DNA from 2 places in the Pedobacter sp. AW31-3R genome. Region 2 is predicted to be linked to the other one. Evidence: riboswitches for the same ligand, from Rfam matches in the RefSeq annotation. Region 2 holds a riboswitch; the other holds the start of a gene.
The links. Region 2 has a riboswitch for thiamine pyrophosphate ahead of thiM (hydroxyethylthiazole kinase). Riboswitches for the same ligand answer to the same signal wherever they lie in the genome.
Positions count from the first base shown of each region.

Region 1: another riboswitch for thiamine pyrophosphate. It lies ahead of thiS (sulfur carrier protein ThiS); the one in region 2 lies ahead of thiM (hydroxyethylthiazole kinase).

Region 1 covers NZ_CP197475.1:1,188,121-1,203,218, reverse strand. Annotated here, with positions in the region: gene thiH (2-iminoacetate synthase ThiH) at 1-303, opposite strand, end outside; gene ACSBL2_RS05025 (thiazole synthase) at 296-1,060, opposite strand; gene ACSBL2_RS05020 (thiamine phosphate synthase) at 1,142-1,801, opposite strand; gene ACSBL2_RS05015 (thiamine phosphate synthase) at 1,858-2,436, opposite strand; gene thiC (phosphomethylpyrimidine synthase ThiC) at 2,439-4,322, opposite strand; gene thiS (sulfur carrier protein ThiS) at 4,354-4,557, opposite strand; TPP riboswitch at 4,620-4,707, opposite strand; gene ACSBL2_RS05000 (FadR/GntR family transcriptional regulator) at 4,940-5,593, shown strand; gene ACSBL2_RS04995 (sulfite exporter TauE/SafE family protein) at 5,600-6,433, shown strand; gene ACSBL2_RS04990 (DUF1634 domain-containing protein) at 6,454-6,849, shown strand; gene ACSBL2_RS04985 (MFS transporter) at 6,889-8,109, opposite strand; gene ACSBL2_RS04980 (LysR substrate-binding domain-containing protein) at 8,206-9,078, shown strand; gene ribB (3,4-dihydroxy-2-butanone-4-phosphate synthase) at 9,128-9,778, opposite strand; gene ACSBL2_RS04970 (sensor histidine kinase) at 9,820-11,139, opposite strand; gene ACSBL2_RS04965 (heavy metal translocating P-type ATPase) at 11,354-13,741, shown strand; gene ccoS (cbb3-type cytochrome oxidase assembly protein CcoS) at 13,738-13,920, shown strand; gene ccoN (cytochrome-c oxidase, cbb3-type subunit I) at 13,995-15,098, shown strand, end outside.
Region 2 covers NZ_CP197475.1:1,619,485-1,634,582, forward strand. Annotated here, with positions in the region: gene ACSBL2_RS06695 (lipopolysaccharide biosynthesis protein) at 1-698, opposite strand, end outside; gene ACSBL2_RS06700 (glycosyltransferase family 2 protein) at 705-1,709, opposite strand; gene ACSBL2_RS06705 (GumC family protein) at 1,726-4,086, opposite strand; gene ACSBL2_RS06710 (polysaccharide biosynthesis/export family protein) at 4,099-4,842, opposite strand; gene ACSBL2_RS06715 (UpxY family transcription antiterminator) at 5,321-5,887, shown strand; gene ACSBL2_RS06720 (helix-turn-helix domain-containing protein) at 5,919-6,281, shown strand; gene ACSBL2_RS06725 (hypothetical protein) at 6,278-6,580, opposite strand; gene ACSBL2_RS06730 (EcsC family protein) at 6,966-7,700, shown strand; gene tenA (thiaminase II) at 7,701-8,348, opposite strand; gene thiD (bifunctional hydroxymethylpyrimidine kinase/phosphomethylpyrimidine kinase) at 8,332-9,168, opposite strand; gene thiE (thiamine phosphate synthase) at 9,165-9,803, opposite strand; gene thiM (hydroxyethylthiazole kinase) at 9,793-10,602, opposite strand; TPP riboswitch at 10,664-10,756, opposite strand; gene ACSBL2_RS06755 (ATP-binding protein) at 10,934-12,967, shown strand; gene ACSBL2_RS06760 (SusC/RagA family TonB-linked outer membrane protein) at 13,405-15,098, shown strand, end outside.

The sequences.
Region 1 (15,098 bases), 430 kb from region 2:
ACCACAATAGGTACAAATGTTATTGCACTCATTGGAAAGGTATAAGGGTACATATAATTGTATCACATTACCGAATCTTTTCCGCGTCAGCTGCTGACTCAACCTGGCCATTTGTTCCAGGTAAGGTGCGGCAGCAGGGGAAATCAGCGCTTTAAAATCTTCCAGTGTCCTTTTGCTACGGCTTAAAGCCAGTTCTACATCAGCACTGGTCTTTGCATAGATACCTTTACTGGTCTCCTCCCAGTTATAGGTATCAAATAACTTAGTAAATGTATCGGTCTGGTTAGTGAAGGGATCAGTCATCGAGAAAAGAGGTTAAAGGACTGCTGGCTACAGCCTGTGAATAAATAGCGCCCAACCGTGCCTCAAAAGCCATTAGCCCTGCTTCAACAGCCATTTTAAAGGCAATAGCCATGGCCACAGGATCATTGGAAACAGCAATAGCTGTATTGACCAGCACTGCATCGGCACCAATCTCCATGGCTTTGGCAGCATCTGAAGGAGAACCTATACCGGCATCTACAACGACAGGTACAGTACTCTGACTGATAATAATTTCCAGGAAATCTATCGTCCGAAGTCCTTTATTGCTGCCTATTGGCGAACCCAGGGGCATCACCGCAGCCGTCCCCACCTCTTCCAGCCGTTTACACAATACAGGATCTGCATGGATATAGGGCAGGACAATAAAACCTGCTTTCGCCAGTTCTTCTGTTGCTTTCAGCGTTTCAATCGGATCAGGCATCAGGTATTTCGGATCTGGATGGATCTCCAGTTTGATCCAGTTGGTTTCCAAAGCTTCCCTTGCCAGCTGAGCGGCAAAAACAGCTTCCTTCGCCGTACGGACACCGGAGGTATTCGGGAGTAAACCGATATGTGGATGTTTCAGACGAAGCAACATATCATCTTCTGCATCGTTGATGTTTACTCTTTTTAAGGCTACAGTAACGAGTTCAGATTCAGAGGCCAGTAAAGCACCTTCCATTTGTGCCACTGAACTGAATTTTCCTGTCCCGGTAAATAACCTGGAGCCAAATATTTTATCTGCTATTTTTAACATATGCCTGTTTTTATCGGTTTATGGGTTTATAATCCAGATATCACCTGATATCATGGCTTGATCTTTTCCAGACCAGCTCATCTACTGGGGAACGATCAGGGAAGTAGTCAACTGCTGATAGAATGCTTCAATCCTTTTACTTTGTTCATTCCGGGCATCGAGTGCTCCGGAAACGGCAACACCATGTATACCGGTGTCCAGAAGGAGGGGCAAGTCTTCCGGTTCAATCCCACCAATGGCAATTACCGGAATAGTTATCCCTGCTTGTTTCATTTGTTCCATAATCTCCTGGTATCCTGCTATGCCCAGAATGGGACTTAAATTTTTCTTGGTCTGCGTGAACCTGTAGGGACCCAGGCCGATATAATCTGCACCCTCTTCTGCCCTACGCAGGATATCATTGAAGGTATTGGCCGTTCCTCCTATACATTTGGCCTTACCCAACAATGCCCTTGCTTCAGGAATAGGCATATCATCCAGCCCTAAATGCACCCCGTAGGCACCGGATTGCAAGGCAATTTTAGGGTAATCGTTAATGATCAGTTTGGCCTTATACTGTTGACATAAATCTACCGCTTGCTTAGCGATGCGCAATACCTCTGCTTCCGGCTGTTCTTTTATACGCAACTGAACCCAACTGGCCCCTCCATGGAGTACACGTTCGATGGAGGTCAGATGTGATCCGTCTTCAGCCGACCGGGAGATATAATGTAACCGGTCAATTTGTATCTTGTCAATCATTTCTTTATCGTTTTATTCTTTATGAGTTGATTCTTTAGGAGGCTATCTTTCACGCTTTATGCTTCTCCCCCTGATTTTCCCATACCGTTTTCCCATACAGCACCCAAGAATGCAGCACCGTCAAAATTCATGTTCCTGAGTTCTTCCAACCGCTCTACCTTAACTCCTCCAAGGGCAATGATTTTAGGTTGCTCTTCTCCCCTTTCCGGTAAACGAAAATCCGGGGCAACAACACTTTTATACCCTGGTTTTGAAATACTGTTGAACACCGGGCCATAAAAAACATAGGCCATATATTTCAGCTCCTGAAGGGCTTTTAAATCATGAATAGAGCTGCTCAGTATAAATCCCTCCTGCTGAAGTTGTTCCAGCATCTGGTGACTGCTGAGCAGCCTTAGTCGTTCAGGATAATGAAAACGGCGCAGGTTAAATTCGGCTGCCAGGTCATGGTGCTGATGAATGGCTATCCTTCCCATATAATCAGGTGATATTCCCTTCAGTAATTTCCTGAAATCTGCCGGGTGACTTTCCGGCTTCCTGAGATGCAGCAATTCCATCCCATTTTCAAATAACCGGTTGATCTGACTGGCTTCACCTTTAAAGTAACCGGGCCTGGAAATCACGATCAGTTCCATTGTTACAGATAAATTTCACTGCCTTTTTCCGCAAACTCGCGCGATTTCTCCTGCATGCCCCTCGCTAAGGCATCCGATTCCTCTACGCCCTGTTTTGCGGCGTATTCCCTTACATCCTGCGTAATTTTCATGGAACAGAAATTCGGTCCGCACATGGAACAGAAATGAGCGATCTTTGCTCCATCCGCCGGCAGGGTTTCATCATGAAACTCTTTTGCCGTGTCCGGATCGAGCGACAGGTTAAACTGATCTTCCCAGCGGAATTCAAAACGTGCTTTACTCAATGCATTATCCCTGTACTGGGCACCAGGATGACCTTTTGCCAGGTCCGCAGCATGTGCCGCAATTTTATAGGTAATTACCCCATCCTTTACGTCCTTTTTATTCGGAAGTCCCAGGTGTTCTTTGGGGGTGACATAACACAACATGGCCGTACCGAACCAACCGATCATAGCGGCCCCAATGGCAGAAGTGATATGGTCATAGCCCGGTGCGATGTCTGTCGTTAATGGTCCCAGCGTATAAAAAGGAGCCTCTGAACAATACTCCAGCTGCTTCTCCATATTCTCTTTGATCAGGTGCATCGGCACATGTCCCGGCCCCTCAATAATGGTCTGGATATCATGCTTCCAGGCAATTTTGGTAAGTTCCCCAAGGGTCTTCAGCTCCGCAAATTGTGCCTCATCATTGGCATCGGCAATACATCCCGGCCTCAATCCGTCGCCTAGTGAAAAGGAAACATCATATGCTTTCATGATTTCACAAATTTCCTCGAAATGGGTATAAAGAAAGCTTTCCTGGTGATGCGCCAGACACCATTTTGCCATGATTGAGCCCCCACGGGATACAATGCCGGTGACTCTCTTTGCAGTGAGAGGAATATACCTGAGCAATACGCCGGCGTGGATCGTAAAATAGTCCACCCCCTGTTCTGCCTGTTCAATTAACGTATCGCGGAACAATTCCCAGGTCAGGTCTTCAGCTTTCCCATTTACCTTTTCCAATGCCTGGTAAATAGGGACAGTTCCTATCGGAACAGGTGAATTTCTAATGATCCATTCCCGGGTTTCATGAATGTTTTTCCCTGTGGAAAGATCCATGATGGTATCTGCACCCCAGCGGCATGCCCATACGGCTTTCTCTACTTCTTCTTCAATACTGGAAGTGACTGCCGAATTCCCAATATTGGCATTGATCTTTACCAGGAAATTACGCCCGATGATCATCGGTTCCAGCTCCGGATGGTTAATGTTCGACGGGATCACCGCCCTGCCACTGGCAACTTCCTGCCGTACAAATTCCGGGCTAATGTATCCTTTGGGGGTATTGGCTCCGAAACTATGTCCTTTATGCTGGTGGTTCATTACCTCAGCCTGTGCTCCCAGTTGTTCATTCAACAGGTCGATCCGCTGATTTTCCCGGATGGCGATATATTCCATTTCCGCAGTAATGATTCCTTTTCTGGCATAATGCAGTTGGGTGACATTTGCGCCTTGACGTGCCCGGTACGGCTGGTGCTGAAAGCCAAAACGGAGATGATTCAATGCCGGATCAGCCAGTCTTTTCGCCCCGTACGCTGAAGTGATCTTGTCCAGCTTTTCCACGTCTTCCCTTCCTGTAATCCAGGACTCACGCAATCTGGGTAAACCTGCTTTGACATTTATGTCTGCATCCGGATCGGTATAAGGACCACTGGTGTCATATACCGTTACCGGAGTATTTTTCTCCGTTAAGCCAAACCCATTGTGGATTTTTGTCTCCGTGAGACTGATTTCGCGCATGGCGACACGGATGTCATGTATTTCGCCCCTGACAAAAATTTTACGTGATGCCGGGAAGGGGGTTCTGCTGATGACTTCCTGGTTGGGAGTTTTTTCTACTTTCATGTGATGTGGTTTTATAGGTTGAAGGGGAATATTAGCCTCCCTGGGTAGCTTTGATGAGCATGACCTGGTCGCCTGGCTGAAGGAAATAGTCCTCCCAAAGTGTTTTAGCAATCACAGCATGATTGACAGCCATGGCCATTCCTCCGGTTGCATGCTGCGATAAAACAGCAAGCAATTCCCTTAGGGAACAGCCGGGATGAACAACATAAGTTTGATTGTTTACAGTAATTTCCATTCTTTTCATTTTTTAGCAAACGATAGGAATGGCCTGTAATAAGGAATGAAAAACCAATAGCAGGTATTGGCCTTACTTTTCCCTTCGGCAGTACTAACTGCATCAGGTTCAAAGGGTATATCTCAGCACAAGGCACCCCTAAAGTTTTTTGTAAACCTATCTTATTTTTATTAAAAAAAGAAATATTTATTTTTTTAAAGCCCGGAGGACAGTCTTTTCTTTGTCACAATCAACATACAAACATCTGATGTTTAAATTTAATTACCACCTTTGAAACATCAGATGTTTATAAGCAGCTATACGGGTGCTGACCGGATAAAGGTTATCACAAAATAAGGCTTAACAGGATTATATAACACATTTTGGAGGAATGTAGAAACTCATGAAAACAAAAGAGAAATTATCAGATAAAGTGATCATCGCGATAAAAAATGATATTGCGGGCGGGCGACTGAAAAAGGGGGAGAAAATTCCTTCAGAGCCGGAGTTGATGGACTTGTATCAGGTGGGCAGATCGACGATCCGGGAAGCGATAAAAACCCTTGCCATCTCAGGGATTCTGCGGGTACAACAGGGATCAGGCACCTTTGTCGCCTCAAAAGTTAAGGATGAAACCTTAAATCAGCGCCTGAGAAGAGCCGATTTCGAGGAGGTAAATGCCGTCAGGGCTTTAATGGAGAAAGAAATCGTCCGCCTTGCCTGCATTCACAGGACAGCTGAACAACTGCAGCTGATGCAAGAGCTGCTCCGGAAGCGAAATGATGCAGTGGAGGCAAATGCTGAGAAAAGATGTGCAGATACGGATATTGAATTCCATATCACGATTGCCAAAGCTTCAGGCAACACCATTCTTGCAGATATTTACCAGAGTTTCACCAAAGTGATCAAAAGCTTCTTCTCCAAAAGAGAAGACCAGACCATCGCTCATTTCGCAAAGAGCCAGCACTTGCACGAACAGCTCGCCCAGGCTATTGCCTTGCGGGACGAAGAATCGGCCATCCATTTTATACAACATATTTTAGACAACAATTATTAATATATCATGACTATTTTAACTTTCACCATTATTCTTTTATTGGGTGCTTACCTTGCCGGTTTAGCCGGTTCACTTACCGGTCTGGGCGGTGGCGTAGTGATCATTCCCCTCTTAACACTTGTGTTCCATGTAGATATCCGTTATGCCATTGGTGCCGCCCTGGTCGCCTCTATTGCCACCTCTTCCGGTTCGGCAAGTGCCTATGTAAAAGAAGGGATCACCAATGTGAGACTTGGTATGTTCCTTGAAATTGCCACCACCGCCGGGGCGGTAGTGGGTGCTATCCTCGCTATTTATACCCCGGTAAACATCGTTGCTATTCTCTTTGGCGTCATGCTCATTTTTTCTGCGGCCATGACTTTAAGGAAAAAACACGAAGGCGCACTTGCGGAAGGAAGTAAGCTTTCCTATATCCTGAAACTGAATGGCAGTTACCCGACAAAAGAGGGTATCGTCTCTTATAATTTAAAAAATATTGGGGGTGGATTTTCGATCATGACCATTGCCGGTGTTTTATCAGGACTTCTGGGGATAGGTTCCGGAGCTTTAAAAGTCCTTGCAATGGACAGTGCCATGCGGGTACCTTTCCGGGTGAGCACCACAACAAGTAATTTCATGGTCGGCGTAACCGCAGCAGCAAGTGCTGTCGTGTATCTGCAAAGGGGATATATTGATCCCGGACTGGCATTCCCTGTCATCATTGGTGTTCTCGCCGGTGCATTTACAGGATCTAAATTACTGATGCGCATCAATGTGAAATGGCTGAAGATTATTTTCAGCATCGCCATTACCATGATTGCATTAAACATGATTTACAATGGTTTTCACCATAAATTCTAATATTCAACCTATTCATCGACATGAAAACTACAGAAAATAAAAAAATAACCGACTATGATATGCAACAGCTCATTGGTCAGGTCTTAAGATATGGTGTGCTTTTATCCGGCATTGTTGCCATCATTGGAGGAATACTGTACCTCTTCCAGAAGGGATCAGGAATGCCAGACTATGTACATTTCAGTGGTGAACCCGCAGGATACACCAGTCTGACAGGAATTATAAAGGGACTTGCCAGTGGGAGCTCCACAGAAGTGATACAATTAGGGGTAGTGATCCTCATCGCTACCCCCATTATCCGCATTATATTTTCCCTGATTTCTTTTGTACTTGAAAAAGATAAACTTTATGTGCTCATTACTGCTATTGTACTGTTCATTATCCTCTTCAGCATGTTCGGGGGATTAAGTATTTAGTTCAAACAATGAAGTATTTTAGTTCAGCAGCTGAATTATTTAGCTCTGAGCTGGTTTAACTGCCTCATTTCTGCTTCGGTAATAAACGAAGAGTGCTGTGGCAGTTAAACCTATAATTCCTTCAATAAACACGGCAGGACGTGGTCCTATCGCATTCGCCAGCCATCCGATCATTAAACTCCCCACAGGTATCAGTCCCTGATAGGCCATGACATAATAACTGATGGCACGTCCGCGCATTTCAGGAATGGAATGGGTTTGGATATAGGTATTGATCGCTGAAGTCTGTGCCATCATCCCCACTCCTGTTGCTGCCATAAACAATAAGGCGACAGGCAGTTGCGGCGCATAGGAAAGCAGCAATAGACTGAACCCAAATATTCCGCCAGCAATGACAATCAGTTTCATCAGGGTATTGCTGTGTTTCAGATTCGCCAGGTATACCGCACTGACGATAGAACCTAATCCCGCAGCACTTTCAAACCAGCTGAATGTTTTCGCATCTCCATGGAAAAGATCTTTGGCAAAAATGGGCATCAGGGTATTAAAAGGCATCACAAAGAGACTGCTGATCCCGATCATCATCAGGACACTGCTCAGGTCTTTGTCACCCGACACATATTTGAATCCTTCATGCAGCTCTTTCCAGATGCTGTTCACAGGTTTTGCGATCACCTGAACATCCAGGCGCATCATAAACAAACAGATCAATACCGGAATATAACTGAGGAAGTTACCGATAAAACAGAAGTCGGTTCCCAGCGTACTGAGGATAATCCCCGCCACCGCAGGCCCCGCAATACGCGCAAAGTTCGTCATCGTAGAGTTTAGAGCAATGGCATTGGGCAAGTCTGCTTTATCGTCAACAAGTTCCACCATAAGTGATTGCCTGCAGGTAATGTCAAAAGCATTGATCACCCCCTGCATCAGACTAAGTCCGATAATAAAAAGGATATTGTTAAAACCGAAAAAGATAATCCCGGCCAATGCACCGGCTTGGATCATCGATACCACCTGGGTAATCACCAGGATACGGTAACGGTTATGCCTGTCCACCAGGCTGCCCGCATAGGGCGACAATACCAGCGAAGGAATTAAACTCACAAATCCTACCACCCCCAATAACAAAGCTGATCCTGTAAGCTGATAAACCAACCAGCTTACGGCGGTCTTCTGCATCCATGTCCCGATAAGGGAAATAGATTGTCCATAGAAAAACAGTTTGAAATTACGTGATTTTAAAGATCTGAATAGAGTCATGGTATTGATTAAATATGATGCCAACAAATTTCGGCATAAAGAATATATTTATAAAATTGATAGATTTAATGATTTTGATTAGTTTTAACGATCAATATGGAAGTACGTCAGCTCAACTATTTTATCAAGGCAGCAGAAATGCTCCACTTCACGGATGCCGCCGCCGCATCTTTTGTGACGCAGTCGACCCTCTCCCAGCAAATCAAGCAGCTGGAGGATGAACTGGGCATGTTATTGTTCGACAGGGTAGGCAAGCAGGTCAGGCTCACCGAGGCAGGGTCGGTATTTCTATTCCATGCAAGGCAAGTGATCCTGGACATCAAAAAGGCAAAACAGGCAGTTTTTGAGTTGAACAATTTGGTGACGGGGGAATTGAAAATTGGGGTGACTTATGCTTTCAGTTCCTTACTGCTGCCCGCGCTGGCACCCTTTCTGGAAAAATTTCCGGGGATCATGATCCATGTAGAATATGGAACTTCAGGAGAGCTGGAAAATAAACTGAGAATGGCCGACATTGATTTCATGGTGGCCTTCCATGAGCAGGAGGACAATGCAGGACTGGAAATGCAGCCTCTTTTTTCTTCCAGAATCATGATGGTGGTTGCAAAAAAGAATCCGTTGGCAAAACTCCAAAAAATCTCCCTGAAAGAATTGGGTAAGCTGGAACTGATCTTACCAAGTAACGGGTTCAGTTCAAGGGATCTGCTCAATGAAATTTTCAGAAAGAATAATATTTCCCCGCTGATCAAAATCGAGATGAATGATGTACATTCCCTTTTGTCCATGGTAGACTCGGGACATTGGGCCACCATCATTAATGAAAAAGCAATCAGTACCTGGGAGAACCTGACGGCTGTGCCCATCTCTGGGAAAGAGCTTTTTAAGCAGGCTTTTATTTTATGGCAGAAAGGAGCATACCGGAAGAAATCGGCCGTATTATTTATAGAAGAACTGATGAAGATTGTTTAAAACTGATCAGTTCTTCTATAAGCTAACCGGATTTAGCTGATCAGCCGGTCTAGCTGTTTGTACTCAACCGGTACTGAACGATATCTTCTATCGATACTACGGTTGTTTGGTGTTCTCTGGCAAAAGCAGAGATTTCGGGTAATTTAGCCATGGAACCATCATCATTCGTCAGTTCACATAAAACGGCAACAGGTTTTAATCCTGCAAGTACCATCAGGTCAATACTTCCTTCGGTATGGCCTCTTCTTCCCAGCACGCCTGCAGGGTTTGCCCTTAAGGGAAATACATGCCCCGGTCTGGCCAGATGTTCAGGTTTCGCCTCATCAGCAACAGCTGTTCTGATGGTTTGAATACGGTCAGCAGCAGATACCCCTGTCGTTACGCCTTCCCTGGCTTCAATCGTGACCGTGAATGGTGTCTGATATTTACTGCTGTTCTCCTGTACCATCGGAAACAGTTCCAGCTCATCTGCCTTTTCAGGTTTTAAACACAGGCATACAATTCCTGTACAGGTTCTGACCATTAAAGCCATATCAGCGACAGTCATGCTTTCCGCAGGAAAGATTAAATCTCCTTCGTTTTCCCTGTTTTCATCATCCACGACCATGACTCCCCTGCCATTTTTCAGGCAGATCAACGCATTTTCCACCCGCTCTTTAAAATCCTTTCCAAATTGCGTCAACTCATTCAGATTTTCCATAAAAATATATTTTAACGCCGCAAAGGTGGTCATTTAACCCATCAATTCAAATTCATGGTGAATAACTCCCCATGACCTGTCAGGTCAAGGCTGACAAAGAAGGTGGTACCTACGCCTACTGTGCTTTCCATCCAGATGCGCCCATTCTGTACGTCGATAAATTCCTTGCATAAAACCAGCCCCAGTCCTACCCCCTTCTCATTATTGGTCCCATAGGTACTGCCCGACTGCATAGAGAAAATATCCCTGCCTGTAGCACTGGAGATCCCTACCCCTGTATCCTGAATAATGATCCAGCATTCTTTCCCATGTATTTCTGAGGAGATTGTGATTTCTCCGCCGGAGGGCGTGAATTTGATGGCATTGCTTAAGATGTTACGGATGACCAGTTGCAGCATATCCCCATCTGCAATCAGTTCAACATCTTTCTGCAGCTTATTGTGAAGGGCAATAGATTTTTCGCTGGCAATCCCTGTTTTCATCCGTACCGTTGATTCCAGGTTATTACGGAGATTCAGGCTCATCATTCTGACCGTTGTCCCTTCCATCTGCGTTTTACTCCAGGAAAGCAGGTTGATCAGCATCTCCCCGGTGTTTTTGGTTTCCCGCAGCAAAGTAGATTTTATTGCCCTACGCTCCTCCTCAGCGAGATCAAAATTCTGCAGGACCTCCAGAAATCCCTGAATGGAATTCAGGGGGGATTTAAGGTCATGCGCAAGTATAGAAAACAACTTTGTTTTTGACTGGTTGGAAAGCTCCAGCTCTTCTGCCCTTTTTACCGCCAGCAGGCGCTCAGTGTTATAACTATCGATGATATGGGTGATGATAAAAAAGATAATAATTAAGGTAAAGAAATAGACATAGGCAAAATCCAGGTACCTGCCGCCTGCACTCTGAAATTTCATGGGCATCAACTCTGGTCTGACATATTGTATGGCCAAAAGTGAAAAAGCCACCAGACTGTTAACCGCTACCCATATCAGCCGCTTGTATTTAGGGGTAATGCTCATGACCAGGAAGAAGAACAAGAGGTAAATGATGAAACCCGGACCGTTAATCCCGGAATTATTGAAATAATAGCCGATAAAAATGATATTGCCGAGCAGGCAGAAAAGGCTTACCCCCAGGTGATGCCGGTATTTAACTTTAGAGAGATAATACACCCCGAAGGTGGCTACTACACCCGGAATCAGGATCAGGGAAACTGCATAGAGTTTAAGGGCATAGTTGAAAACGATACTACAGGAGAACAACAGGATCGTAAACAAGCAGGCAACATGAAAGATCCGGGCCTCAAGCGTATGTGTATCAGTCGTTCGGCTGAGTTTTTTCCAGTCAGACTTCAGTTTCAGTTTTCCCATTTTTCTGTATCGGATGCAGGCGATGTATTCCCTTGATTATTATCTATTTATAAACAACTTCTATTAATAAATGCTAAAATACAGATTAGCTGGATAAATCCCATCACGTACTGTCAATTAAATAAATATGATACAAATCACATTTTTTGCGGTTGGCTTATCATTTTAAAAACAGCATCATCATCACATCTTTGAGGTATTAAATCCTCCCCCTATGATTGAAAAAACGCGTTCTTCCATTGAGACCACTTGTTATCACTGTGGCGATGCCCTGCCAGTTAAACCCTATACTTCAGACGATAAACAATTTTGTTGCCTGGGTTGCAAAGGAGTTTACCAGATCCTGTCCAGTCATAACCTTTCTAATTATTATGCCTATAACGACGTTCCCGGCCAGAGCCAAAAAAAAGCAAAACAGCACTTCGATTACCTGGATGAGCCTGGAATCGCAGCTGAACTCGTGGACTATACAGACGATAAAATCACGTCGATCACCTTATTTATTCCGGCTATCCATTGCAGTTCCTGCATCTGGTTGCTGGAAAACCTGCATAAATTCAGTCCGTCCATCTTCCAGTCCCGCATAGACTTCCTTAAAAAGCAGGTTTCGGTATCTTTTAAAAACCAGGAAATATCGCTCCGGCAGGTAGTTGAATTACTGGAATCCATTGGTTATGAGCCACTGATCAGCCTGCAGGATGTGGTAAAGAAAAATCAGGCCGACCATTCGGAGCGGAACCTGATTACAAAGATTGCCGTAGCAGGGTTCTGCTTTGGGAATGTGATGTTACTGAGTTTTCCGGATTATTTCGGACTGAGTAACCTGGAGCAGGAATTTAAATCCTTCTTCGGCTGGATTAACCTTGCATTTTCCGTTCCTGTTTTATTGTACAGTGCAAAAGATTATTTCGTATCTGCCTGGAACAACCTTAAACGCGGCGTCCTCAACCTTGATTTTCCATTGGCCCTCGGTATTGCGGTAATGTTTATCCGCTCTTTTGCCGAAATTATCACCGGAACGGGCGCAGGTTTTGTGGATACCCTGTGTTCGCTGGTTTTCTTTCTGCTGATCGGTAAATGGATGCAGCAACGCACCTACCATTATCTTTCCTTTGAGCGGGATTACCGTTCCTATTTTCCTGTGGCAGTTACCCTGATCAAGGATGACCTGGAAAAACCTTTACCCCTGAATGAACTGAAGATCGGCGACAGGATCCTGATCCGCAGCCAGGAAATCATTCCGGCAGATGCCATATTACTTAAAGGAGAAGCCAAACTGGACTTTAGTTTTGTGACCGGGGAATCAGCCCCGGTAGAAAAAGTCCTTGGGGAGGTCATCTATGCAGGAGGCAGGCAGCTCACCGGAGCCATTGAACTGGAAGTGATCAAACCGGTTTCCCAAAGTTATTTAACCCAGCTATGGAACAATGAAACCTTCAGGCGAAAAGATTCCATTAAAACTTTCAGCGATTCCGCGAGCAAATATTTCAGTATTGTACTTCTCGGAGTGGCCTTATGTGCCGGTCTGTTCTGGTTAAATACCGATATCAACCGCGCGGTGGCATCATTTACTGCCGTGCTGATTATTGCCTGTCCCTGTGCATTGGCACTGAGTTCCCCTTTTACCCTGGCTGCGGTGCTCAGCATTTTTGATAAAAATAAATTCTATCTCAAAAATACAGCTGTGATTGAGGAAATGGCTAAAATAGATACCATTGTATTTGATAAAACAGGAACCATTACCAATCCTGATGCGGGTGGATTTGTATTTCAGGGAACACTTAGTGAAGAACAAAAACAAATGGTAGGTGACCTGGCACGAAATTCCGGTCACCCCCTGAGCAGGGAACTGGTAAAATACCTGGACCTGCCATCCCGTTTTCCGGTCGACCAGTACAGGGAAATGGTAGGCCGGGGAACCAGCGGATGGGTTAACGGACATTCCATCAAACTCGGAAGTGCAGCTTTTCTGCAGCTGCCTGTGGCAGACCGCGGTACTGTGGTACATGTAGTAATCGACAATGAACACCTGGGGCATTTTATTTCCAGACAAAGCTGGAGGCCGGGATTCAAACAATTGGCCCTTCAGCTGAACAAAAGCACAGACCTGCATTTATTATCGGGCGACAATGACCTGGAACGCGCTCAGCTAACCCCTTTCTTTCCAAGGTCACAGCAGCTGCATTTCAAACAGAATCCGCAGGACAAATTAAACTATATCACTATCCTTCAGGAAAGCGGTGCGAAAGTCATGATGTTCGGAGACGGACTCAATGATGCCGGCGCACTGAAACAGAGTGACCTCGGGATTGCCGTGACCGATAACATCAATAATTTCTCTCCGGGTTGTGACGCCATACTTGATGGGGCAGCATTTGAGAAGATTCCACTGTTTATTAAACTGGCCAAAGATGCGGTGAGGATCATTCACATGAGTTTCGTGATCTCCCTTCTGTATAATGCTGTCGGATTGTTCTTCGCTGTTCAGGGCCTGCTTTCTCCTTTAATGGCGGCCATCCTGATGCCTTTGAGTACCATTACCATTATTCTGTTCACCAGTATTACGGCCAGATATTACGCCCATTTAAATAAATTACTATGAACATGATCTATCTTTTGATCGGCTTCAGCATTTTGCTGGCGCTGATTTTCCTGCTGGCTTTTTTCTGGGCAAGCAAATCGGGACAAAATGACGACCTGTATACGCCAGGTGTCCGGATCCTCTTTGACGATGAGATCATAGCACCCGACAATAAAAAAAGTGACGAGGATCAAAAATAGAAGGAATATATGTCATTCGTCATATTTTTCAGACCGTCTAATTTTACCGGTACAAACCAAACATCATTTTTCTCATGACTGAAAAATTTCACTACGACAACAAAACCGTCAGAAATTTCGCTATTGCCACCATCGTATGGGGAATAGTCGGGATGACGGTCGGGCTCCTCATCGCCATGCAGCTGTTCACGCCTGCATTAAATTTGGGCTCGCAATACACTACGTTTGGTCGTATACGGCCATTACACACCAATGCAGTCATCTTTGCATTTGTGGGTAACGCAATTTTCATGGGTGTTTATTATTCATTACAACGCTTGCTGAAGGCAAGGATGTTCAGTGATGCTTTAAGTAATATACACTTCTGGGGATGGCAGCTGATCATTGTTGCGACCGCGATTACCCTGCCTCTTGGTCTTACCACCTCACATGAGTATGCGGAAATGGAATGGCCTATCGATATTGCCATTACGCTGATCTGGGTAGTCTTCGGGATCAACATGTTCGGAACGATTATCAAAAGACGTGAAAAGCACATGTATGTCGCCATCTGGTTTTACATTGCGACCTTCGTTACCGTAGCCGTATTGCACATTGTCAATTCCATTCAGCTGCCGATTTCTGCATTTAAAAGTTATTATATCTATGCAGGTGTGCAGGATGCCCTGGTACAATGGTGGTATGGGCACAATGCCGTGGCATTTTTCCTGACTACCCCTTATCTGGGAATGATGTATTATTATCTGCCGAAAATGGCCGACCGCCCGGTGTACTCCTATAAATTGAGTATCCTGCACTTCTGGTCGCTGATTTTCATCTATATCTGGGCGGGTCCCCACCATTTACTCTATACCTCCTTACCTGGCTGGGCCCAATCGCTGGGTGTTGCTTTCTCCGTGATGCTGATTGCACCAAGCTGGGGCGGTATGATCAACGGACTTCTGACTTTACGCGGGGCATGGGACAAAGTACGTGAAGATCCGAAATTAAAATTCATGGTGGTGGGTATCACTGCCTATGGTATGGCTACTTTCGAAGGCCCGATGCTGGCATTCAAACAGATCAATGCCATTGCGCACTATACCGACTGGATCGTTGCACACGTCCACGTCGGTGCCTTGGGCTGGAATGGATTCTTAACCTTCGGTATTTTATACTGGCTGATCCCAAGAATCTAC
Region 2 (15,098 bases):
ATATGCCATCCCAGTGTGAAGGAAGGGCGGACAAACGATATCTTTTCCCTTTTCAGCAGGCGCAGCATGTCGATATAAATGGGGATATCTGCCAGAACTCTGGCAACGGCCATGACGATACCCGTTTTTAAGAGCCCCCCGCCGGAAACGACCATCACTGCAGGTGAAAAATTCAGAAAAAATGCTGAAAAGACTCCCCACCAGGCCATCCTTGGATAATAACCAAAGGTGGATAGGGATCGGGTGAGAATCCCGCCTATGCTGCCGCAAATCAGCCATGATAGCCCCTGCATGAGCAGGATAAGTCCGGCATCACTTAGCAATGACTGCTGGCCTGCACCAGCCCTGCCATCTACAAACCTATGAAGGAGGCCAAACAAAAGAAGACCAGTGATGACGAGCAGCTGAAGAAGACCTAAGAGGAAGCCAATAAACATCCCTGAGCAGAGGTATTCACTTAATACCCGCCGCTGGTGCTTACCGGTACGTAGAAATTCATAACCGATATATTCCTGAAAACCCAGGTCCAGTGCACTCAATAGTCCGGACAGGGAAAGGATCGCCAACCATAATCCATATGTTTTTACATCCCAGTAACTGAGGTACAATGGAACCAGCGCGATTTGCGTGACCAGTGTAATCCCAATTTGCGCCCATGATGCTGCGGTTCCTGAAATCAATCGTGCTGCTACCGACATATCTTTTTAATGAATAGGTTTTAGCCTTATTCTCCTGCTTAAAATATACAATTGGTCAAATATTTTTAACAGGATGGAAGTCAGGCTTCCAGGCCGCCTGACCGGTAATTCCGGCGTTTCTTTACCCTGTTTTTTAGCTTCATGAAGGCATGCTTCCCAATTGAAATTCCATATATCATCCAGATGAAAGCGCTCATATCCATACTGCTTAAAACATTCCAGGATTTTATAATCCTGCCAGGTGTATTCGGGCTCTTGAAAATGGGTCAGGTTAACCTGTATCTCTTCCCAGTCCCTGAACCATTCCCTGGGAACAGGTTGTCCAGATGCGGGACTGCTTAACTTTTTCAGCTTGTGGGTATTGTACGCAAACCGCCTGATGTGGAGCTTGCTGGATCTTTGCAGATTTTCCAGCACGGCATAATATCTTAATTTAGAAAACCTTACATTGATTCTCGAATAGAGAAAGTGTGCAAATTTGATATCATCAATGTATACCGTTTCTCCTTCAGGATTATAGGGGATCCTTCTGGAATGAATGGTATCTGGAAGGTGTTTAATCTCGTCATCCACATAACCCAGAGGAAAATAAAGGTCATGGCTGGGGTACCTGGTGCAGGTGTTACTTCCATAGCGGATATCACATTTCTCAAAGTTTAAGGACGTACCCGGAGCTAAACTCCGGATGTAATTCCAGGTGCTGGGATCATGCAGGCTGTCTGCTGTGATCAGCTCATCAGCATCTAAGCCAAAAAGGATCCTTTTATCGTCAGGAAAGAGCTTTCTGGCAGTTTCTATCAATAGTGTTTGCCTCTCGTCTTCACAGAAATCCTCATTGTTGTTGTGGATCAGCTGGACTTTAGGGAACTGTGCACAAATCTCCCTGCTTTTATCCTGGGATAACTGGTCTGCAATGATAATACAATCTGCAAAGGTGCTGGTTACGGTGAGATATTGTTTTAATATCCATTCTTCATTTTTAACTGGGGTAAGGACGATTATTTTGGCCATATCATAAAATTGGGAATTAATGCAGCAGGAGTCTTGAAGAGAAGTTTCCAAAAAGGGAATGCCATGCAGGAGTGTCTTCCTGGTCTTTATAATAGCCATAATTGATTTCGTATCCAAAACGGCTATCCATTCTTACCCCATTAAAAACCAGGTGCATATTGAATAACTTATGATCTCTGAATATCTTATCAATAAACTTAAGCTCAGATTTGGGCGTGTAATTATGGCGTAGCATATACATGGTCATGTCACATAAGGGAGCGAGGATCATGGCATCGGTAACCAGGTGTAAGGGAGGGGAGTCCAGCAATACATTGTCAAATTCAATTCTCAGGGCATTGATCAGTTGTTCCATTTTATATCCTTCCAGCAGTTCTGAGGGATTAGAGGGAATACGTCCTGCACGCATGATATACAGGTTAGGGTGTACACCAGATGGAGATAGGATATCTTCCATGGAAGCAAGGCCGGCGAGGTAATCGGACAAGCCGGGCTGGACAGTCTCCGGCAGGTTAAAGTTTTTCGCTATCTGCGGTTTCCGGAGGTCCAGTTCCAGGATGACTGTTTTTTTGCCTAGAATGGCCAGGGAAACACCAATATTACTGGCCACATAACTTTTACCTTCTTTGGCAATACTGGAAGTAAACAGGATGACTTTGCCTTTCCTGTCATAGGCACGGAGGATACTGGTCCTTAAGGCCCTGATCTGTTCGCCGATGGCGAAAGCACCTTTATTCAATACGACAATAGGTTTTTTACTCGATTCCTGGATCAGCTCACAGATGACCGGGGCACTGGTGACCTGCTCAATATCAGTTTTTGTCATCACTTTATCACGTATCGTATTTCTGGTGGAAATCAGCACAACAGGAATTGCAATACCGAAAACCAGGGCTATAGCCAGGGGCATTTTTTTATTGGATTGGGGCAGGCCATAATAGGCTTCTTCCACTGTCCTTGCATCTGTCAGCGTGGATGCATAACTCAATGCCACTTCTTCTCTTTTTTGTAAAAGGTAGATATAGAGGCTTTCTTTGATGCCTTGCTGACGTTTGATACTGACGTACTGTCTTTCCTGTCCCGGCATGTCTTTGATCCCGGATTCAAATTTGGAATTGAAGCTCATCAGCTGTCTTTTGGTGGCCAGTAAAGACGATTCCATACTGTATATATTTTCGCTGAAAGCGCGTTTGGTACTGCTGATCTGTTTGTTCTTCGAAACAAACATGGGATTGCTTTCCGGTGTAGTGGCCAGGTCTTTGGCGCGTTCCAATTGCAGTTTTGTGAGTTGGGTAGCCAGGTTGTTTAATCCCGGATCTTCAAGGCCAACCGTAGATGGCGGCGTTTCATTCTCATTTGAAGAATTCAAATATCTTTTGAGGCCATTGATGATGTTGAGCTGTATATTTACCTCATTCAGCTGCTTATCATTGGTCTCTACATTGTTCAGCAGGAACTGTGATTTCGAAGAGATGTCGGTTAGCCCGATACTGCTTTTATAACCTTCCACATCTTTCTCCACAGCGGTCAGTTCCATTTTTAGAGAATCAAGCCGTTCATCGATGAATTTAAGTGTGCTTTGCGTTTCCTTATTTTTATCAATGATATTTGACCGCTGGTAAGCCGCCACAAGTCGGTTCAAAATCTTTGCACCACGTTTGGGTTCCACATCTTCAATTTTTAAATCGACAATGGGAGTGGTCTTGTTCAGAAAGATCCCGATATTCATCTGGTAGGCTGTGATCGTTTTCTCCGGATTTCTGAGACTGATGCTGATTGTTTTGCCTGCATATTTTTTTAGGTTTTCTGTTGGAATGAGTTGCCATTTTCCAAATTCACTTTCAAAAGTGCTGCTAAAGCTGGCATTGATTTCTTTGTCATCCTCAAAAGTCACCAGGTAACGGCCTGCAGGCATAAAGGTTATTTTGAAATTAAAGTCCTTCAGATCTGCCAGGTCACCCAGGAATTTAAACTTTACCGGGCTGGAGGAATAGAGGTCCGCTGTCCTGAAACCATTGCGCATGGAGTAGGTGCACCATAATTGAAGCTCTTCCACAATGGTTTTAATAATGGGTCTTGACCTTAATATCTCTACTTCACTCTCAGCGAGTTTGGGTGAGGTGGAAATGTTCAATTGCTGTAAGGCGGCATCTTTATCTGTTGCCGTTTTATTTTTATCATCTTTGATGGAAAGCTTGGCTTTTACCAGGTATACTGGTGTAGCGTGTTTAATGTAGACAAAGGCAAGGGCCATGGTCACCATAAGGCTGATGATGAATACCGGCCAATGGAATAAATACTGATTCATTACCTGCCTGGTATCTTTTTTCTCTTCTTCCCTGGTTTCTGTGAAGGGGGTATAGATAAACTGTTCCATTGATCTTCAGATTTATTTTAACGCATTGGAGAGGATAATTGCCACAATAGACAGGCCTGACAGGATCAGGCTCCAGTTCCGGTAGCTGCCATCCACAGTCGCATATTTTGTTTTATCAGGCTGTACGTAGATCACGTCATTGTTTTTTAAATAATAATAGGGAGAACTGAAAATGGCCGACCTGGTCAGGTCCAGGGGAATAAATTCCCGTTTCCCGTCAATTTCCCTGATCAGTAGGATGTCTGTACGCCGTGCCGTGATATTTAAATCGCCAGCCATACTGAGGGCCTCAGGTAGGGTTACCCTTTCATTGATGATCTTGAAGACGTCCGGTTTACCGACATCCCCAAACACGGCGATTTTAAAACTGATCATTCTCACGTTGACCGATGGATTTGTCAGTTTAGTGGTCAGTTTATTCTTTATCTGGTCGGCAGCCACAGCTGTGGTGAGTCCCGCGACCTTAACTTTATCCTGAATCAAGGGGAGTTTGATTTCACCATTCTGATCAACCATATAACCGATAGCCCTGTTACTGGAGTCCTTAAACGCCAGTGGGTTCTCACTGTCACTGGTCACAATGACACTGAGAATGTCTGAGTTCTGTATCGTGAGTGGAGTGAAATTATCGATGGCTTGCCGGGTATCGGCAGTTCTGTTGATATTCTGAAAGTAGGGAACATTTTTATAAGAGTTGCAGCTGCTTAAAAAGAACAAGGCTGAACATAAAATGAGGAGTGTATAGGTTTTGATCATAAATGGTAGATTAATGTGTAGATTCAGATAGGTAGTCCTTTGGTGAAAGAGCTCCGCCACTCCGCTTACAGCAGCTGGTTAATTGAAATCAGTTGATCCTATCCGGAGCGTATTTAATCTAAACTCAAATGAATTTAGTGGTGTAAACCTTTTTTTTATAAAATTAATAGGTGTAAAGGGATAAATGAAGGAGTTGAACCGGATGATTAGGTTTTCGTGAAATACTGTGAATAATTGCGTGTTTTCTTTTGTTTATGGTGTATATTTTAGTAAATCAGGTAGTTGTGCTTATCCGTTCAATCCATTGTCTTTTCCCTGCTTTCTTTGGGGGGGGATGTTTGACTGTCGGCAAAGTCGAATACACAAATCTGGCCTGAATTTCTCAAGGTTTTACACTTTGTTATACATTGCTGAGTATAGGTAATGTTTTAGTACTATTTAGTATTATTTTGGTTGTAATGGTTGAAAATATTATTTTATGAATAAAATATATCTATCTCACAGCGACTCTCACGAAAAAAAGTGGTTGGTGGTCTACACTAAATCAAAATGTGAAAAAAAAGTGGATCAATTGTTCAGGCTTCAGGGGATTGAAAGTTACTGTCCGGTTGTAAAGATGAAAAGAAAATGGGCTGACCGGTATAAAACCGTGGAATTGCCCCTGTTCAATTCCTATGTATTTGTATGCATCAACCCTGCTGAACGTTTGAAAGTATTGCAGACTGCCGGTGTGATTAACTTTATCCATTATTGCGGTAAACCAGCTATGATTCCCGGGGCAGACATCGATAAGATTCGTTTGTATATGAACCAATATACAGATATTGAGTCGGTTAGTTTGAAAAGTCTGAAGCCCGGAGATGTCGTTACAATTAATGATGGCATTCTTTTTGACATTCCTGCTGAGGTACTGGAGGTGCATGGGAAGTCAGTACTGGTCGTCATGAAGCAATTGGATTGTGCATTGGTTGCCAAGGTTAAAGTAAAATCCGACCAAATTCTTCTGGCAAAAACAATGCGGGATAGCTATGCTGTAATCAATTAAAGTTTATGAACTAATTTATATCCGATCATGTATGGAGCTGCATCATGGGCAAATAGTTGAGCGCATCATTAGGCGTAATGGCCATAGTATTAGTGAATTGGCCCGTTTAGCGAAAGTAAACAGAAGATCTGTTTACAATTGGTTTAATCAAAGGAATCTGAAACCGGACATTATATTCCGTATTGGCTGTGTGCTCAATTATGATTTCTCAGCAGAGTTTCCCAACCTTTTCTCCAAAGGAGAGTTTAACAGGCAAAATAACTCTTTTATATCTGGTGCGATTACGAAATCAACGCATGGACAGGAGGAAACTGACTATTGGAAAGATAAATACATTGATCTGCTGGAGAGATACAATCAGTTACTGATGATGTGTATTGACAGTAAATCCTAATCTTTTTTCAAATCAATTACAGGAATAACCAGGCTTTTCATTAAAAAACCGACTTCCCTAAGAAATTTAAGCTGCTGTTTCAATTCTTCAACAGAAGTTTCACTGTCTTTTCCATCTATGACCTGGTCGGCAATAATCCTGGTCATATTCTCCAGTCCATCCCCTTCAACTGACATGAATTTTTCACACTGCTGAATGAAGCTTTCAAACTCTGTAAGATTGATATAGTAGCTGTTTCCATTGATAGTGACGATATATTTATTGTGCTGAGTGTTATCAATTAACATTTGTTTGATCATGTTCTTAAGAATTAAACGGTTATTTCTGTAATTATTCTGGGAATTTATAGTCTTAAAGAAGTTCTATAGAAGATTGATGTTTTTTATTATGTTTTTATGATGGAAAATTAGTGAGCTGTTCTTTTTAAGGCGAACGTCAGGTGTACGAGGGGAATATTTGCCCCAGCGGAGGATTTCTATTCCTGTGCACATCGGGTTAACCACTTGAAAGCCGGACAATTTTACCTATTTTTCCGGAAAAAAACGACTAAAAATTTATGGTCATTCAAAAACAAATCTGCTGTTTTTAATTTCATTCAGGATATCATGATATACGGGGGAATAAGACCGGCGGATCAGCGCAATTATCGTTAATATTACCATTTATTTTAACTCTTCATTTTTTATGACAGCCTACGAAGAAAAAGCATACATCGAATTGCAGTTTTGGCAACGTAAGATGCAAAAGAAGCCAGCGGTAACAGATCGTCTTTCAAAGGCTGTTCAGCAAAAAATCAATAGTTTCCTCCCGGAAAAGCTGCACAAGGGCATTACGGTGACCATAGAGAAAATGGTAAAGGCCGTACTTTACGGTGCAACCTATACCACTGCCAGTTCAAGGGAAGAAGGATCATTGGAATTTCGTGAAGCATTGGTCAGGCAGCAGATTTCCTTTTATCAGAAAACCGCCAGTGTAGAGGGTGCGGTTACAGGAGCTGGTGGCATTTTGCTTGGATTGGCAGATTTCCCTGTGCTTATTGTCTTAAAAATGAAGTTGTTATTTGAAATGGCTGCCTTGTACGGTTATGATGTAAGGGATTATAAGGAACGATTGTTTATTTTATATGTATTCCAGCTGGCCTTCTCCAGTCAGCAAAGCCGTAATGAAGTGTATTTGCGGATTGAAGGCTGGCAGGGGTACAGCAATTCATTGCCCGATAATGCAGGAGATTTTGACTGGCGCAGTTTTCAGCAGGAATACCGTGATTATATTGACCTTGCAAAAATGGCACAACTGGTCCCTGTAATTGGTGCTGCGGTTGGTGCAATAGCGAACTATAAACTGCTGGACCAATTGGGGTATACGGCAATGAATTGCTATCGGATGAGAAAGGTTAGCCCTTTAAAAGTACTCCGGTAATTACCATTTTTCCAATTTCCAGGCACTGTCCCAGAAAGCGAATTCCAGACGGCTGGCGGTGATAAAGGCTTCCGTCATCCTTTCCTGTTGCTGTGGTGTACACTCCAGGGCAACTTTATCGCATAGGGCAATCGCTTTTTCCACCAGCAGGCCAAACTCTTCCCCTGCGTACGTATCAATCCAGTTTTGGTAAGGATGGTGGTGTGGATCCTGGGTCTCAAGAATGAAATCACCTACCTTCTTATAGATCCAGAAGCAGGGCAATACGGCTGCCATTGCTGTTTCCACCTGGGCAAGCGCAGCGGTACTTTGCATGAAGTGCACATAATGGTGGCAGGTAGGGGAAAGGCTGGTTTTTCCTTTCACTTCATATTCAATAAAATAAGACTCATGTAAGGCATTCTCTACAACGATTGCACCCTCTGCAAAGCGGATAAAGTCCAGCACATGGTTGATGTCATGCACCCTTGCAGCGATCAGTGATAATGTCCTGCCAAAATATTCCAGGTAATTGGAGTCCTGCTGCATGTAGAACTTAAATTTTTCGATGTCCAGTGTGCCTGAAGCCAGGTGGGTGACAAATGGCATTTTAATGATGTCATTGTAAATGGGTGTTGCTTTCTCCCAGGTGTTATCCGACCAATTCATTTTTTATGAGGTGTTGAGGGTTAAAGAAATGATTTAAAGGGCCATTTCCATTCCCTGTTTGTACATCTGATCCTTGTACAATGGCTTCATTTACATATTCCTGGGCAGCGTAGACGGCATCAGCCAAGGCCATGCCCTGTGCCAGGCAGGCGGCTATCGCTGAAGAAAGCGTACAGCCGGATCCATGTGTATTGTTGGTATCGATCCTGTCGTAGTGAAACTCCTGCATGGTGTCCCCTTCGAAGTAGATCGAAGTCAGCTTGTTCCCTTCAAGGTGCCCCCCTTTAAGCAATACCGCTTTACAACCCAATGCCAAAATCTTTCTCCCTGCAATTTTCATGTCTTCCAGCGTATGGACAGGCATCCCTGCCAGTATGGTGGCTTCATCCAGATTGGGCGTAACCAGTGCCGATAGCGGGAAAAGGTGGGTAATTAATCCGGTAACCGTGTTGTTTTCTATGAGTTTATCCCCGCTGGTGGCTACCATGACAGGATCCAGTACTACCGGTATTTCAGGGTATAACCGCAATACGGCAGTAATGGTTTCTACCAGTTCCAGTGTATGGACCATGCCTATTTTAATGGCAAGGGGTTCAATATCAGTAAGTATGGCTACGATCTGCCCTTTTACTATTATTGGCGGTATGCTATGGATAGCCGTTACGCCCAGGGTGTTTTGTACCGTCACCGCAGTTATTGCACTGGTCGCGAAACAACCCAATGCCGCTATGGCCTTGATATCGGCCTGTATGCCTGCGCCTCCGCCACTGTCTGAACCTGCTATGGTCATGACAGATGGATATGTATATGATTTGATCATTTTATTTTTTCTATTTCATTTCTTAGCTGTTCGGCGGCCAATCCCGGTGATGCTGCAGCACATATTGCAGATACCACGGCAAGACAATCGGCACCGGCTTTAATGACTTCATAGGCATTGCCGATGTTCATATTGCCGATAGCGACCAATGGTTTAGTCGTAAGGCTCCTGATTTTTTCTACTCCCTGAAGGCCCCATTCCGTTACCGTATTGGTTTTGGTCAGTGTACTGAACACAGGGCTGATACCGAGATAATCGGCCGCCCTAGTATTTTCATTTTCCAATTGTTCCATATATTCAATGGAATATCCTAAAATCCCACAATCCTTCCAGGTATTTCTGATCTGTACAGGCGGCAGGTCGGAATTTCCCACATGTATACCACTGGCCTGGCAGCTTTGGGCTACCTGAAGGTCGTCATTCACCAGCAAGGGAACCTGGTATTTGTCCAGCATGTCTTTGAGTTTTTGCGTCTTCCTCTTCAATTCCTCTGCGGTGATCTCTTTTTCCCTGATCTGTACCAGGTCGACACCACCTTTAACTGCTTCTTCTGCTACCCTAACCATATCTTTCCCCAGGCAGGCCGCCTCACTGATAACGAGATACAGCTTATATGGGAAGGTACTATAGTGCATGTGTTCCCCCGGTCTTTAAAAGCGTCTTAAACTCATATTCCGTGATATTATATAATTTATCCGTTAAATGCATTTGCAGACTACCCGGGCCTTTTGCATTTGCCGCAGCAATTTCACCGGCTATGCTCAGCAAGGCCATGGCAGCAGCAGTGGCTTCCATCGCTTTACCCGGTAGAACGGCAAGGAAGGCACCGATCATTGCAGAGGCGGTACAGCCTAAACCGGTCACCTTTCCCATCAGGGGATGTCCATTGGATAAGGTCAGCGTATGGTCCTGGCTAATGATAATGTCGGTCGCACCGGAAATGCAGATGATGCTTCCTGAATATGCCTGCAAACGTCTCGCGGCGGCTATCGCCTCGGTACTTTCATGTGTGCTGTCCACTCCTTTAGTCGTAGATACGCTGTAGTTGGAAAGGGCCATGATTTCAGAGGCATTTCCACGGATTACCGTAGGTTTCAGCTCAATGAGCTGAGATAAAACCTTGTTACGGTAGGAGGTGGCACCGGCACCTACAGGGTCTAATACCCAGGGTTTTCCGGATGATGTCACCTCTTCAACGGCCAGCTGCATACTTTTTACCCAGTATTCATCCAGGGTTCCGATGTTCACTACCAATGCGGCTGCGATGCCTGCCATATCTTTTACTTCCGATTGTGCATGTGCCATCACCGGCGAAGCGCCAATCGCCAGCAGGGCATTGGCCGTATTGTTCATCACCACATAATTGGTAATATTATGTACCAGGGGGGATTGTGTTCTTACGGAGAGGATGTTTCTCCAGAGCTGCTCTTTCATGTTTGAAGGTGTATAATTAAAAGCGGCTAAAGAGCCTCCGGAACAGGAGGGGACCGATGAAGAATAGGTCTATACTTTTCCCTTCGACGGTATGAGCCGCATCAGGTTCAAAGGGACTATCTCAACTCTTTTCAGAATACCCCTAAAGCCATCGTAAAAGTAATAAAAAAATATGAGCAGTCAACACTCCTGAGGAAAGCGTTTTTTATGAAGCTCTGGACATATTCAGTACGCAGAAAAAAACTTTTATCTGTTACTGCTGTTGTTTGGAAAAGAAAAATAGAGGGGTAATCGATATGTATAATTGCCTTCCATGTTAAGCTTCCTATAAATGAATGTACACCAGAGTTTTACCGATCGCGAAATCCTTGAAGTCCTGTCCCTTTCTTCCAAGGCGACAGCCATATACAGTACCGATGAAATTATCATCGAAAGTGCAAATGATGCCATGATCGCTTTCTGGGGCAAAGACAGAAGTATCATTGGCCAGCCCCTTGGTGTCGCTGTGCCTGAATTAAATGGCCAGCCTTTTATAGCGATGTTGCAAAGGGTACTCCGAACGGGAATCACGGATTCCGGGAAAGCGATACCGGCAGAGACCAGGATCAGGGGGGAAAAACTCCAGGTTTCTTATTTTGATTATGAGTACAGGGCGATAAAGAATGCCGCAGGGGAAACCTATTGTATTTTACATACAGCAGAAGATGTGACTGCGAATGTCGTCAATCTTCATGCCCTGGAAAAGGCAGAGCGGAAGGCTGAGTTGCTGAACAGGGAACAGCAGCTGAATGAAGAACTTGCCGCCTCAAATGAAGAACTGAATTCTACCAATGAGGAGCTGTTTGAAGCGCAGGAAAGCCTTAAATTGCTTAATAATGAGCTGGAGAACCGGGTGGCAGAACGTACCGTTGCTTTGGCAAAGAGTGAGGCCAGCCTGAAGTACATGATCGCCGATGCACCCATAGCCATAGGCGTGTTTAAAGGCCGTGAAATGATGGTGGAAACGGCCAACCAGAAATTACTAGAGGCCTGGGGGAAAACGGGGGAGATTGTAGGCAAACCCCTGCATGTTGCGCTGCCTGAACTGGTAGGACAGGATTTTCTGTATATCCTTGACGATGTCTATTCCACCGGGGTTCCATTTTTCGGCAATGAGATTAGGGCATCGGTGGTCAAAAACAATGCTGTTGAAGAGGTGTATTCTAATTTTGTCTACCATCCTTTAAAAAATATGGCGGGACAAACTACGCATATCATGCTGGTTGCCCATCTGGTAACGGAACAGGTGATTGCCCGTAGAAAGGTTGAAGATGCAGAAGAGATGCTTCGGGTATCTGTGGAAGCAGCAAATGCCGGCACCTGGTATATGGATGTAAAAACACGGCATTTTAAAGGCTCGGCAAGGCTGAAGGAATTGTTTGGTTTTAAACCGGAAGAGGAAATATCATTTGATGACATTACTTCAAAGATACCCGAAGAATATCGTCGGCAGGTATTGAAGGGGGTGGATATGGCCCTTAGCAAAGGAGAACCCTACTTCCTGGAGCATCCGGTAATGAGGTCGGCTGAGCAGGGGGAAACCTGGGTAAGTGCACAGGGAAAGGTATTTAAGGATGGGGAGGGTAAAAACCTGCATTTCTCCGGAATGATCATGGATATTACCCAGCAAAAGAGAGACGAACACCGGAAGAACGACTTTATCAGCATGGTGAGCCATGAATTGAAGACTCCCCTTACCTCGTTAAGCGGTTATATACAGTTACTGGAACGTAATGCCAGAAAAACAGGGGATGAGTCTGGTATCCAGCTGATGCATAAAGCCGGAAATCAGCTGAGAAAAATGACCTCCATGATCAATGGATTCCTGAATATATCCAGACTGGAATCGGGAAAAATACACCTTCAGAAACAGGAATTTGAGCTGGATGAACTTATCCGGGACATGATTGAAGATACCCGGATTTCTTCTTCCAATTTCCAGTTTCATCTGAGCCCCTGTGAGCCCGTTCTCGTTTATGCCGACCGGGATAAGGTGGGGGCTGTGATCTCGAACTTGCTGAGTAATGCAGTGAAATACTCCCCCAATAAAAATCAGGTCATCGTTAAATGCGAATTAAAAAATAATTCTGCGGTAGTCAGCATAGAAGACGAAGGCCTGGGTATTGACCAGGAGGACGCTAAAAAATTATTCCAGCGCTTTTACCGTATAGACAATAAAGATAATCCCAATATATCCGGTTTTGGAATCGGCCTCTATCTTTCTGCTGAAATTATTCAGCACCATGGAGGAAAAATATGGGTGGAAAGTGAAAAGGGTAAAGGATCCATATTTTATTTCAGCCTGCCCTTACAGGATAAGGCATAAACGAATTCCTTCCTGACATGTGGATGGGCAGGAATCTTTCCTGTTGATTTCTTAGGCCTAATTTCTCTAAGCGGAATAAAATGATTCTTTGCGGTTGTAGGGCTGCAGAATTATGTTTTGCTTTAAGCTCAAAGTGGAATTGTTTTTATTTTATTTTACAAAAAACAAACATAATAAGTCTTAACAGTGTAATAATAGTATATCCTTAATCTTAATGATACTATCATTTACCTATTTACCTGATATAAACCCAATTGTTCCATTCCCTCATTCCGGGTTAAATACGCTTTCTGAAAGGGTGTCAATCGACTGTTTTTCATCACTATCCCAGCAGGCTGAAAAATATCCATTGGCAATAATGTATGGTAACAGCGGGCTATCAGCTCACAAAAAACAAGAATTGAATGCCTAAATCTCAAAACACCATTCCCTGCGTCATGAAAAACAGCAAGACGGTCAGGTTGATGCTAAAAATTACCTGTACACTGCTCATCAGTTCTTCCATCCAGGTGTCTGCAACAGATAAAAATTTCTACTTCCCATGGAGAAATAGAATAGCTACCGCTGAACTATTTCAGGACACGCTGTCTGCCAAAGCCCTGCAGGATACTGTGGCTAAGGCAAAGCAGGATTCCATCATTACTGGAAAGGTCACTGATGATAAGGGAAAACCGCTAACGGGCGTGACGATTATGGTAAAAGGGAAACAGGGGGGCACTGCCACTGATGCCAGTGGTAATTATGCGGTGACTACTGCAAAGGGTACTGATGTAATGGTCTATTCCCTCTCAGGTAAGGCGACACAGGAAATTCCGGTGAACAACAGGAGCGTGATTAATGTGAGACTGGCTTCTGCAGAGAAGGACCTGAAGGAGGTAGTCGTGATTGGCTATGGCAGCCAGGCACGTAAAGACATTACCGGAGCCATCACGTCGGTAAGGGAACGCGACCTGAAGGAAAGGCCGGTGACGAATATGGTACAGGCATTGCAGGGTAAAGCTGCGGGGGTATATGTAACCACCAGCAGTTCCAGTAACAATGGAAATGAACCAGGCGCTACACCCTCCATCTTTATCAGGGGTAAACGGTCGATTGCTGCAGGAAATGATCCTTTATACGTCATCGATGGTATCCCGGTTAACGGTGGACTGAATGACATCAATACAGATGATATTGTGTCGATGGACATCCTGAAGGATGCCTCTGCAACAGCTATTTATGGTTCCAGGGGAGCAAATGGAGTAGTTATCGTCAGCACCAGGAGGGGAACAAATGGGCCTGCTACGGTAAATTACAATGCCTATGCGGCCATAGGAACCATCAACAGGTATGTTGATGTCATGACCGGCCCGGAGTTTGCTGCCTATAAAAGGGAATCTCGCAGGGCAGCAGGGACCTACACAGACGGTGATCCGGATGCAGAAACTAATCTTTTTACGCCGGTGGAACTGGGTTCTATTGCCAATGGGAGTACCACCGACTGGCAGAGGCTGATGTTAAGAAATGAATTCCGGCAAAACCATGAGCTCAATATCAACGGAGGGACAGAAACGACCAGGTATTCCATTTCTTTCGGTTTTAATGACAACAAAGGATATAATCCGACGCAAAGTTTCAGGCGCTACAGCACCAGGATCAACCTGGATCAGGATCTGGGTGAACGCTTTAGGGTGGGAATTTCCATGCTGGGCTCATATTCGAAAGCCAATACTGCCAATTCCTATAACAATACCCTGATTGCTAACCCACTGGCACAGCCATACGACGCTGAAGGAAATTTGATTTTTCTGCCGATCAGCAGTGATGCTTTGCTGCCCAACCCACTTTCTGATATGGTAGATGGTGCGGTGATTAGCCGTAACCAACGTTTCAGGTTACTGGGCTCTATTTATGGAGAAGCAAAAATTACGGATGGACTAACCTTCAGGATGAATTTTGGCCCTGATTTATCGGAAAGCAGGTCTGGGAATTTCTTTAGTCCCAATACCACCTACAGGAATTTAAGACAATCGGCCGCATCTGTAGAAGATAATTTCAATTTTGTGTATACCTGGGAGAATATCCTGAGTTATAAAAAGACATTTGCCAAAAAACACAGTATAGATCTGACCGGCTTATACAGTATCTCTTC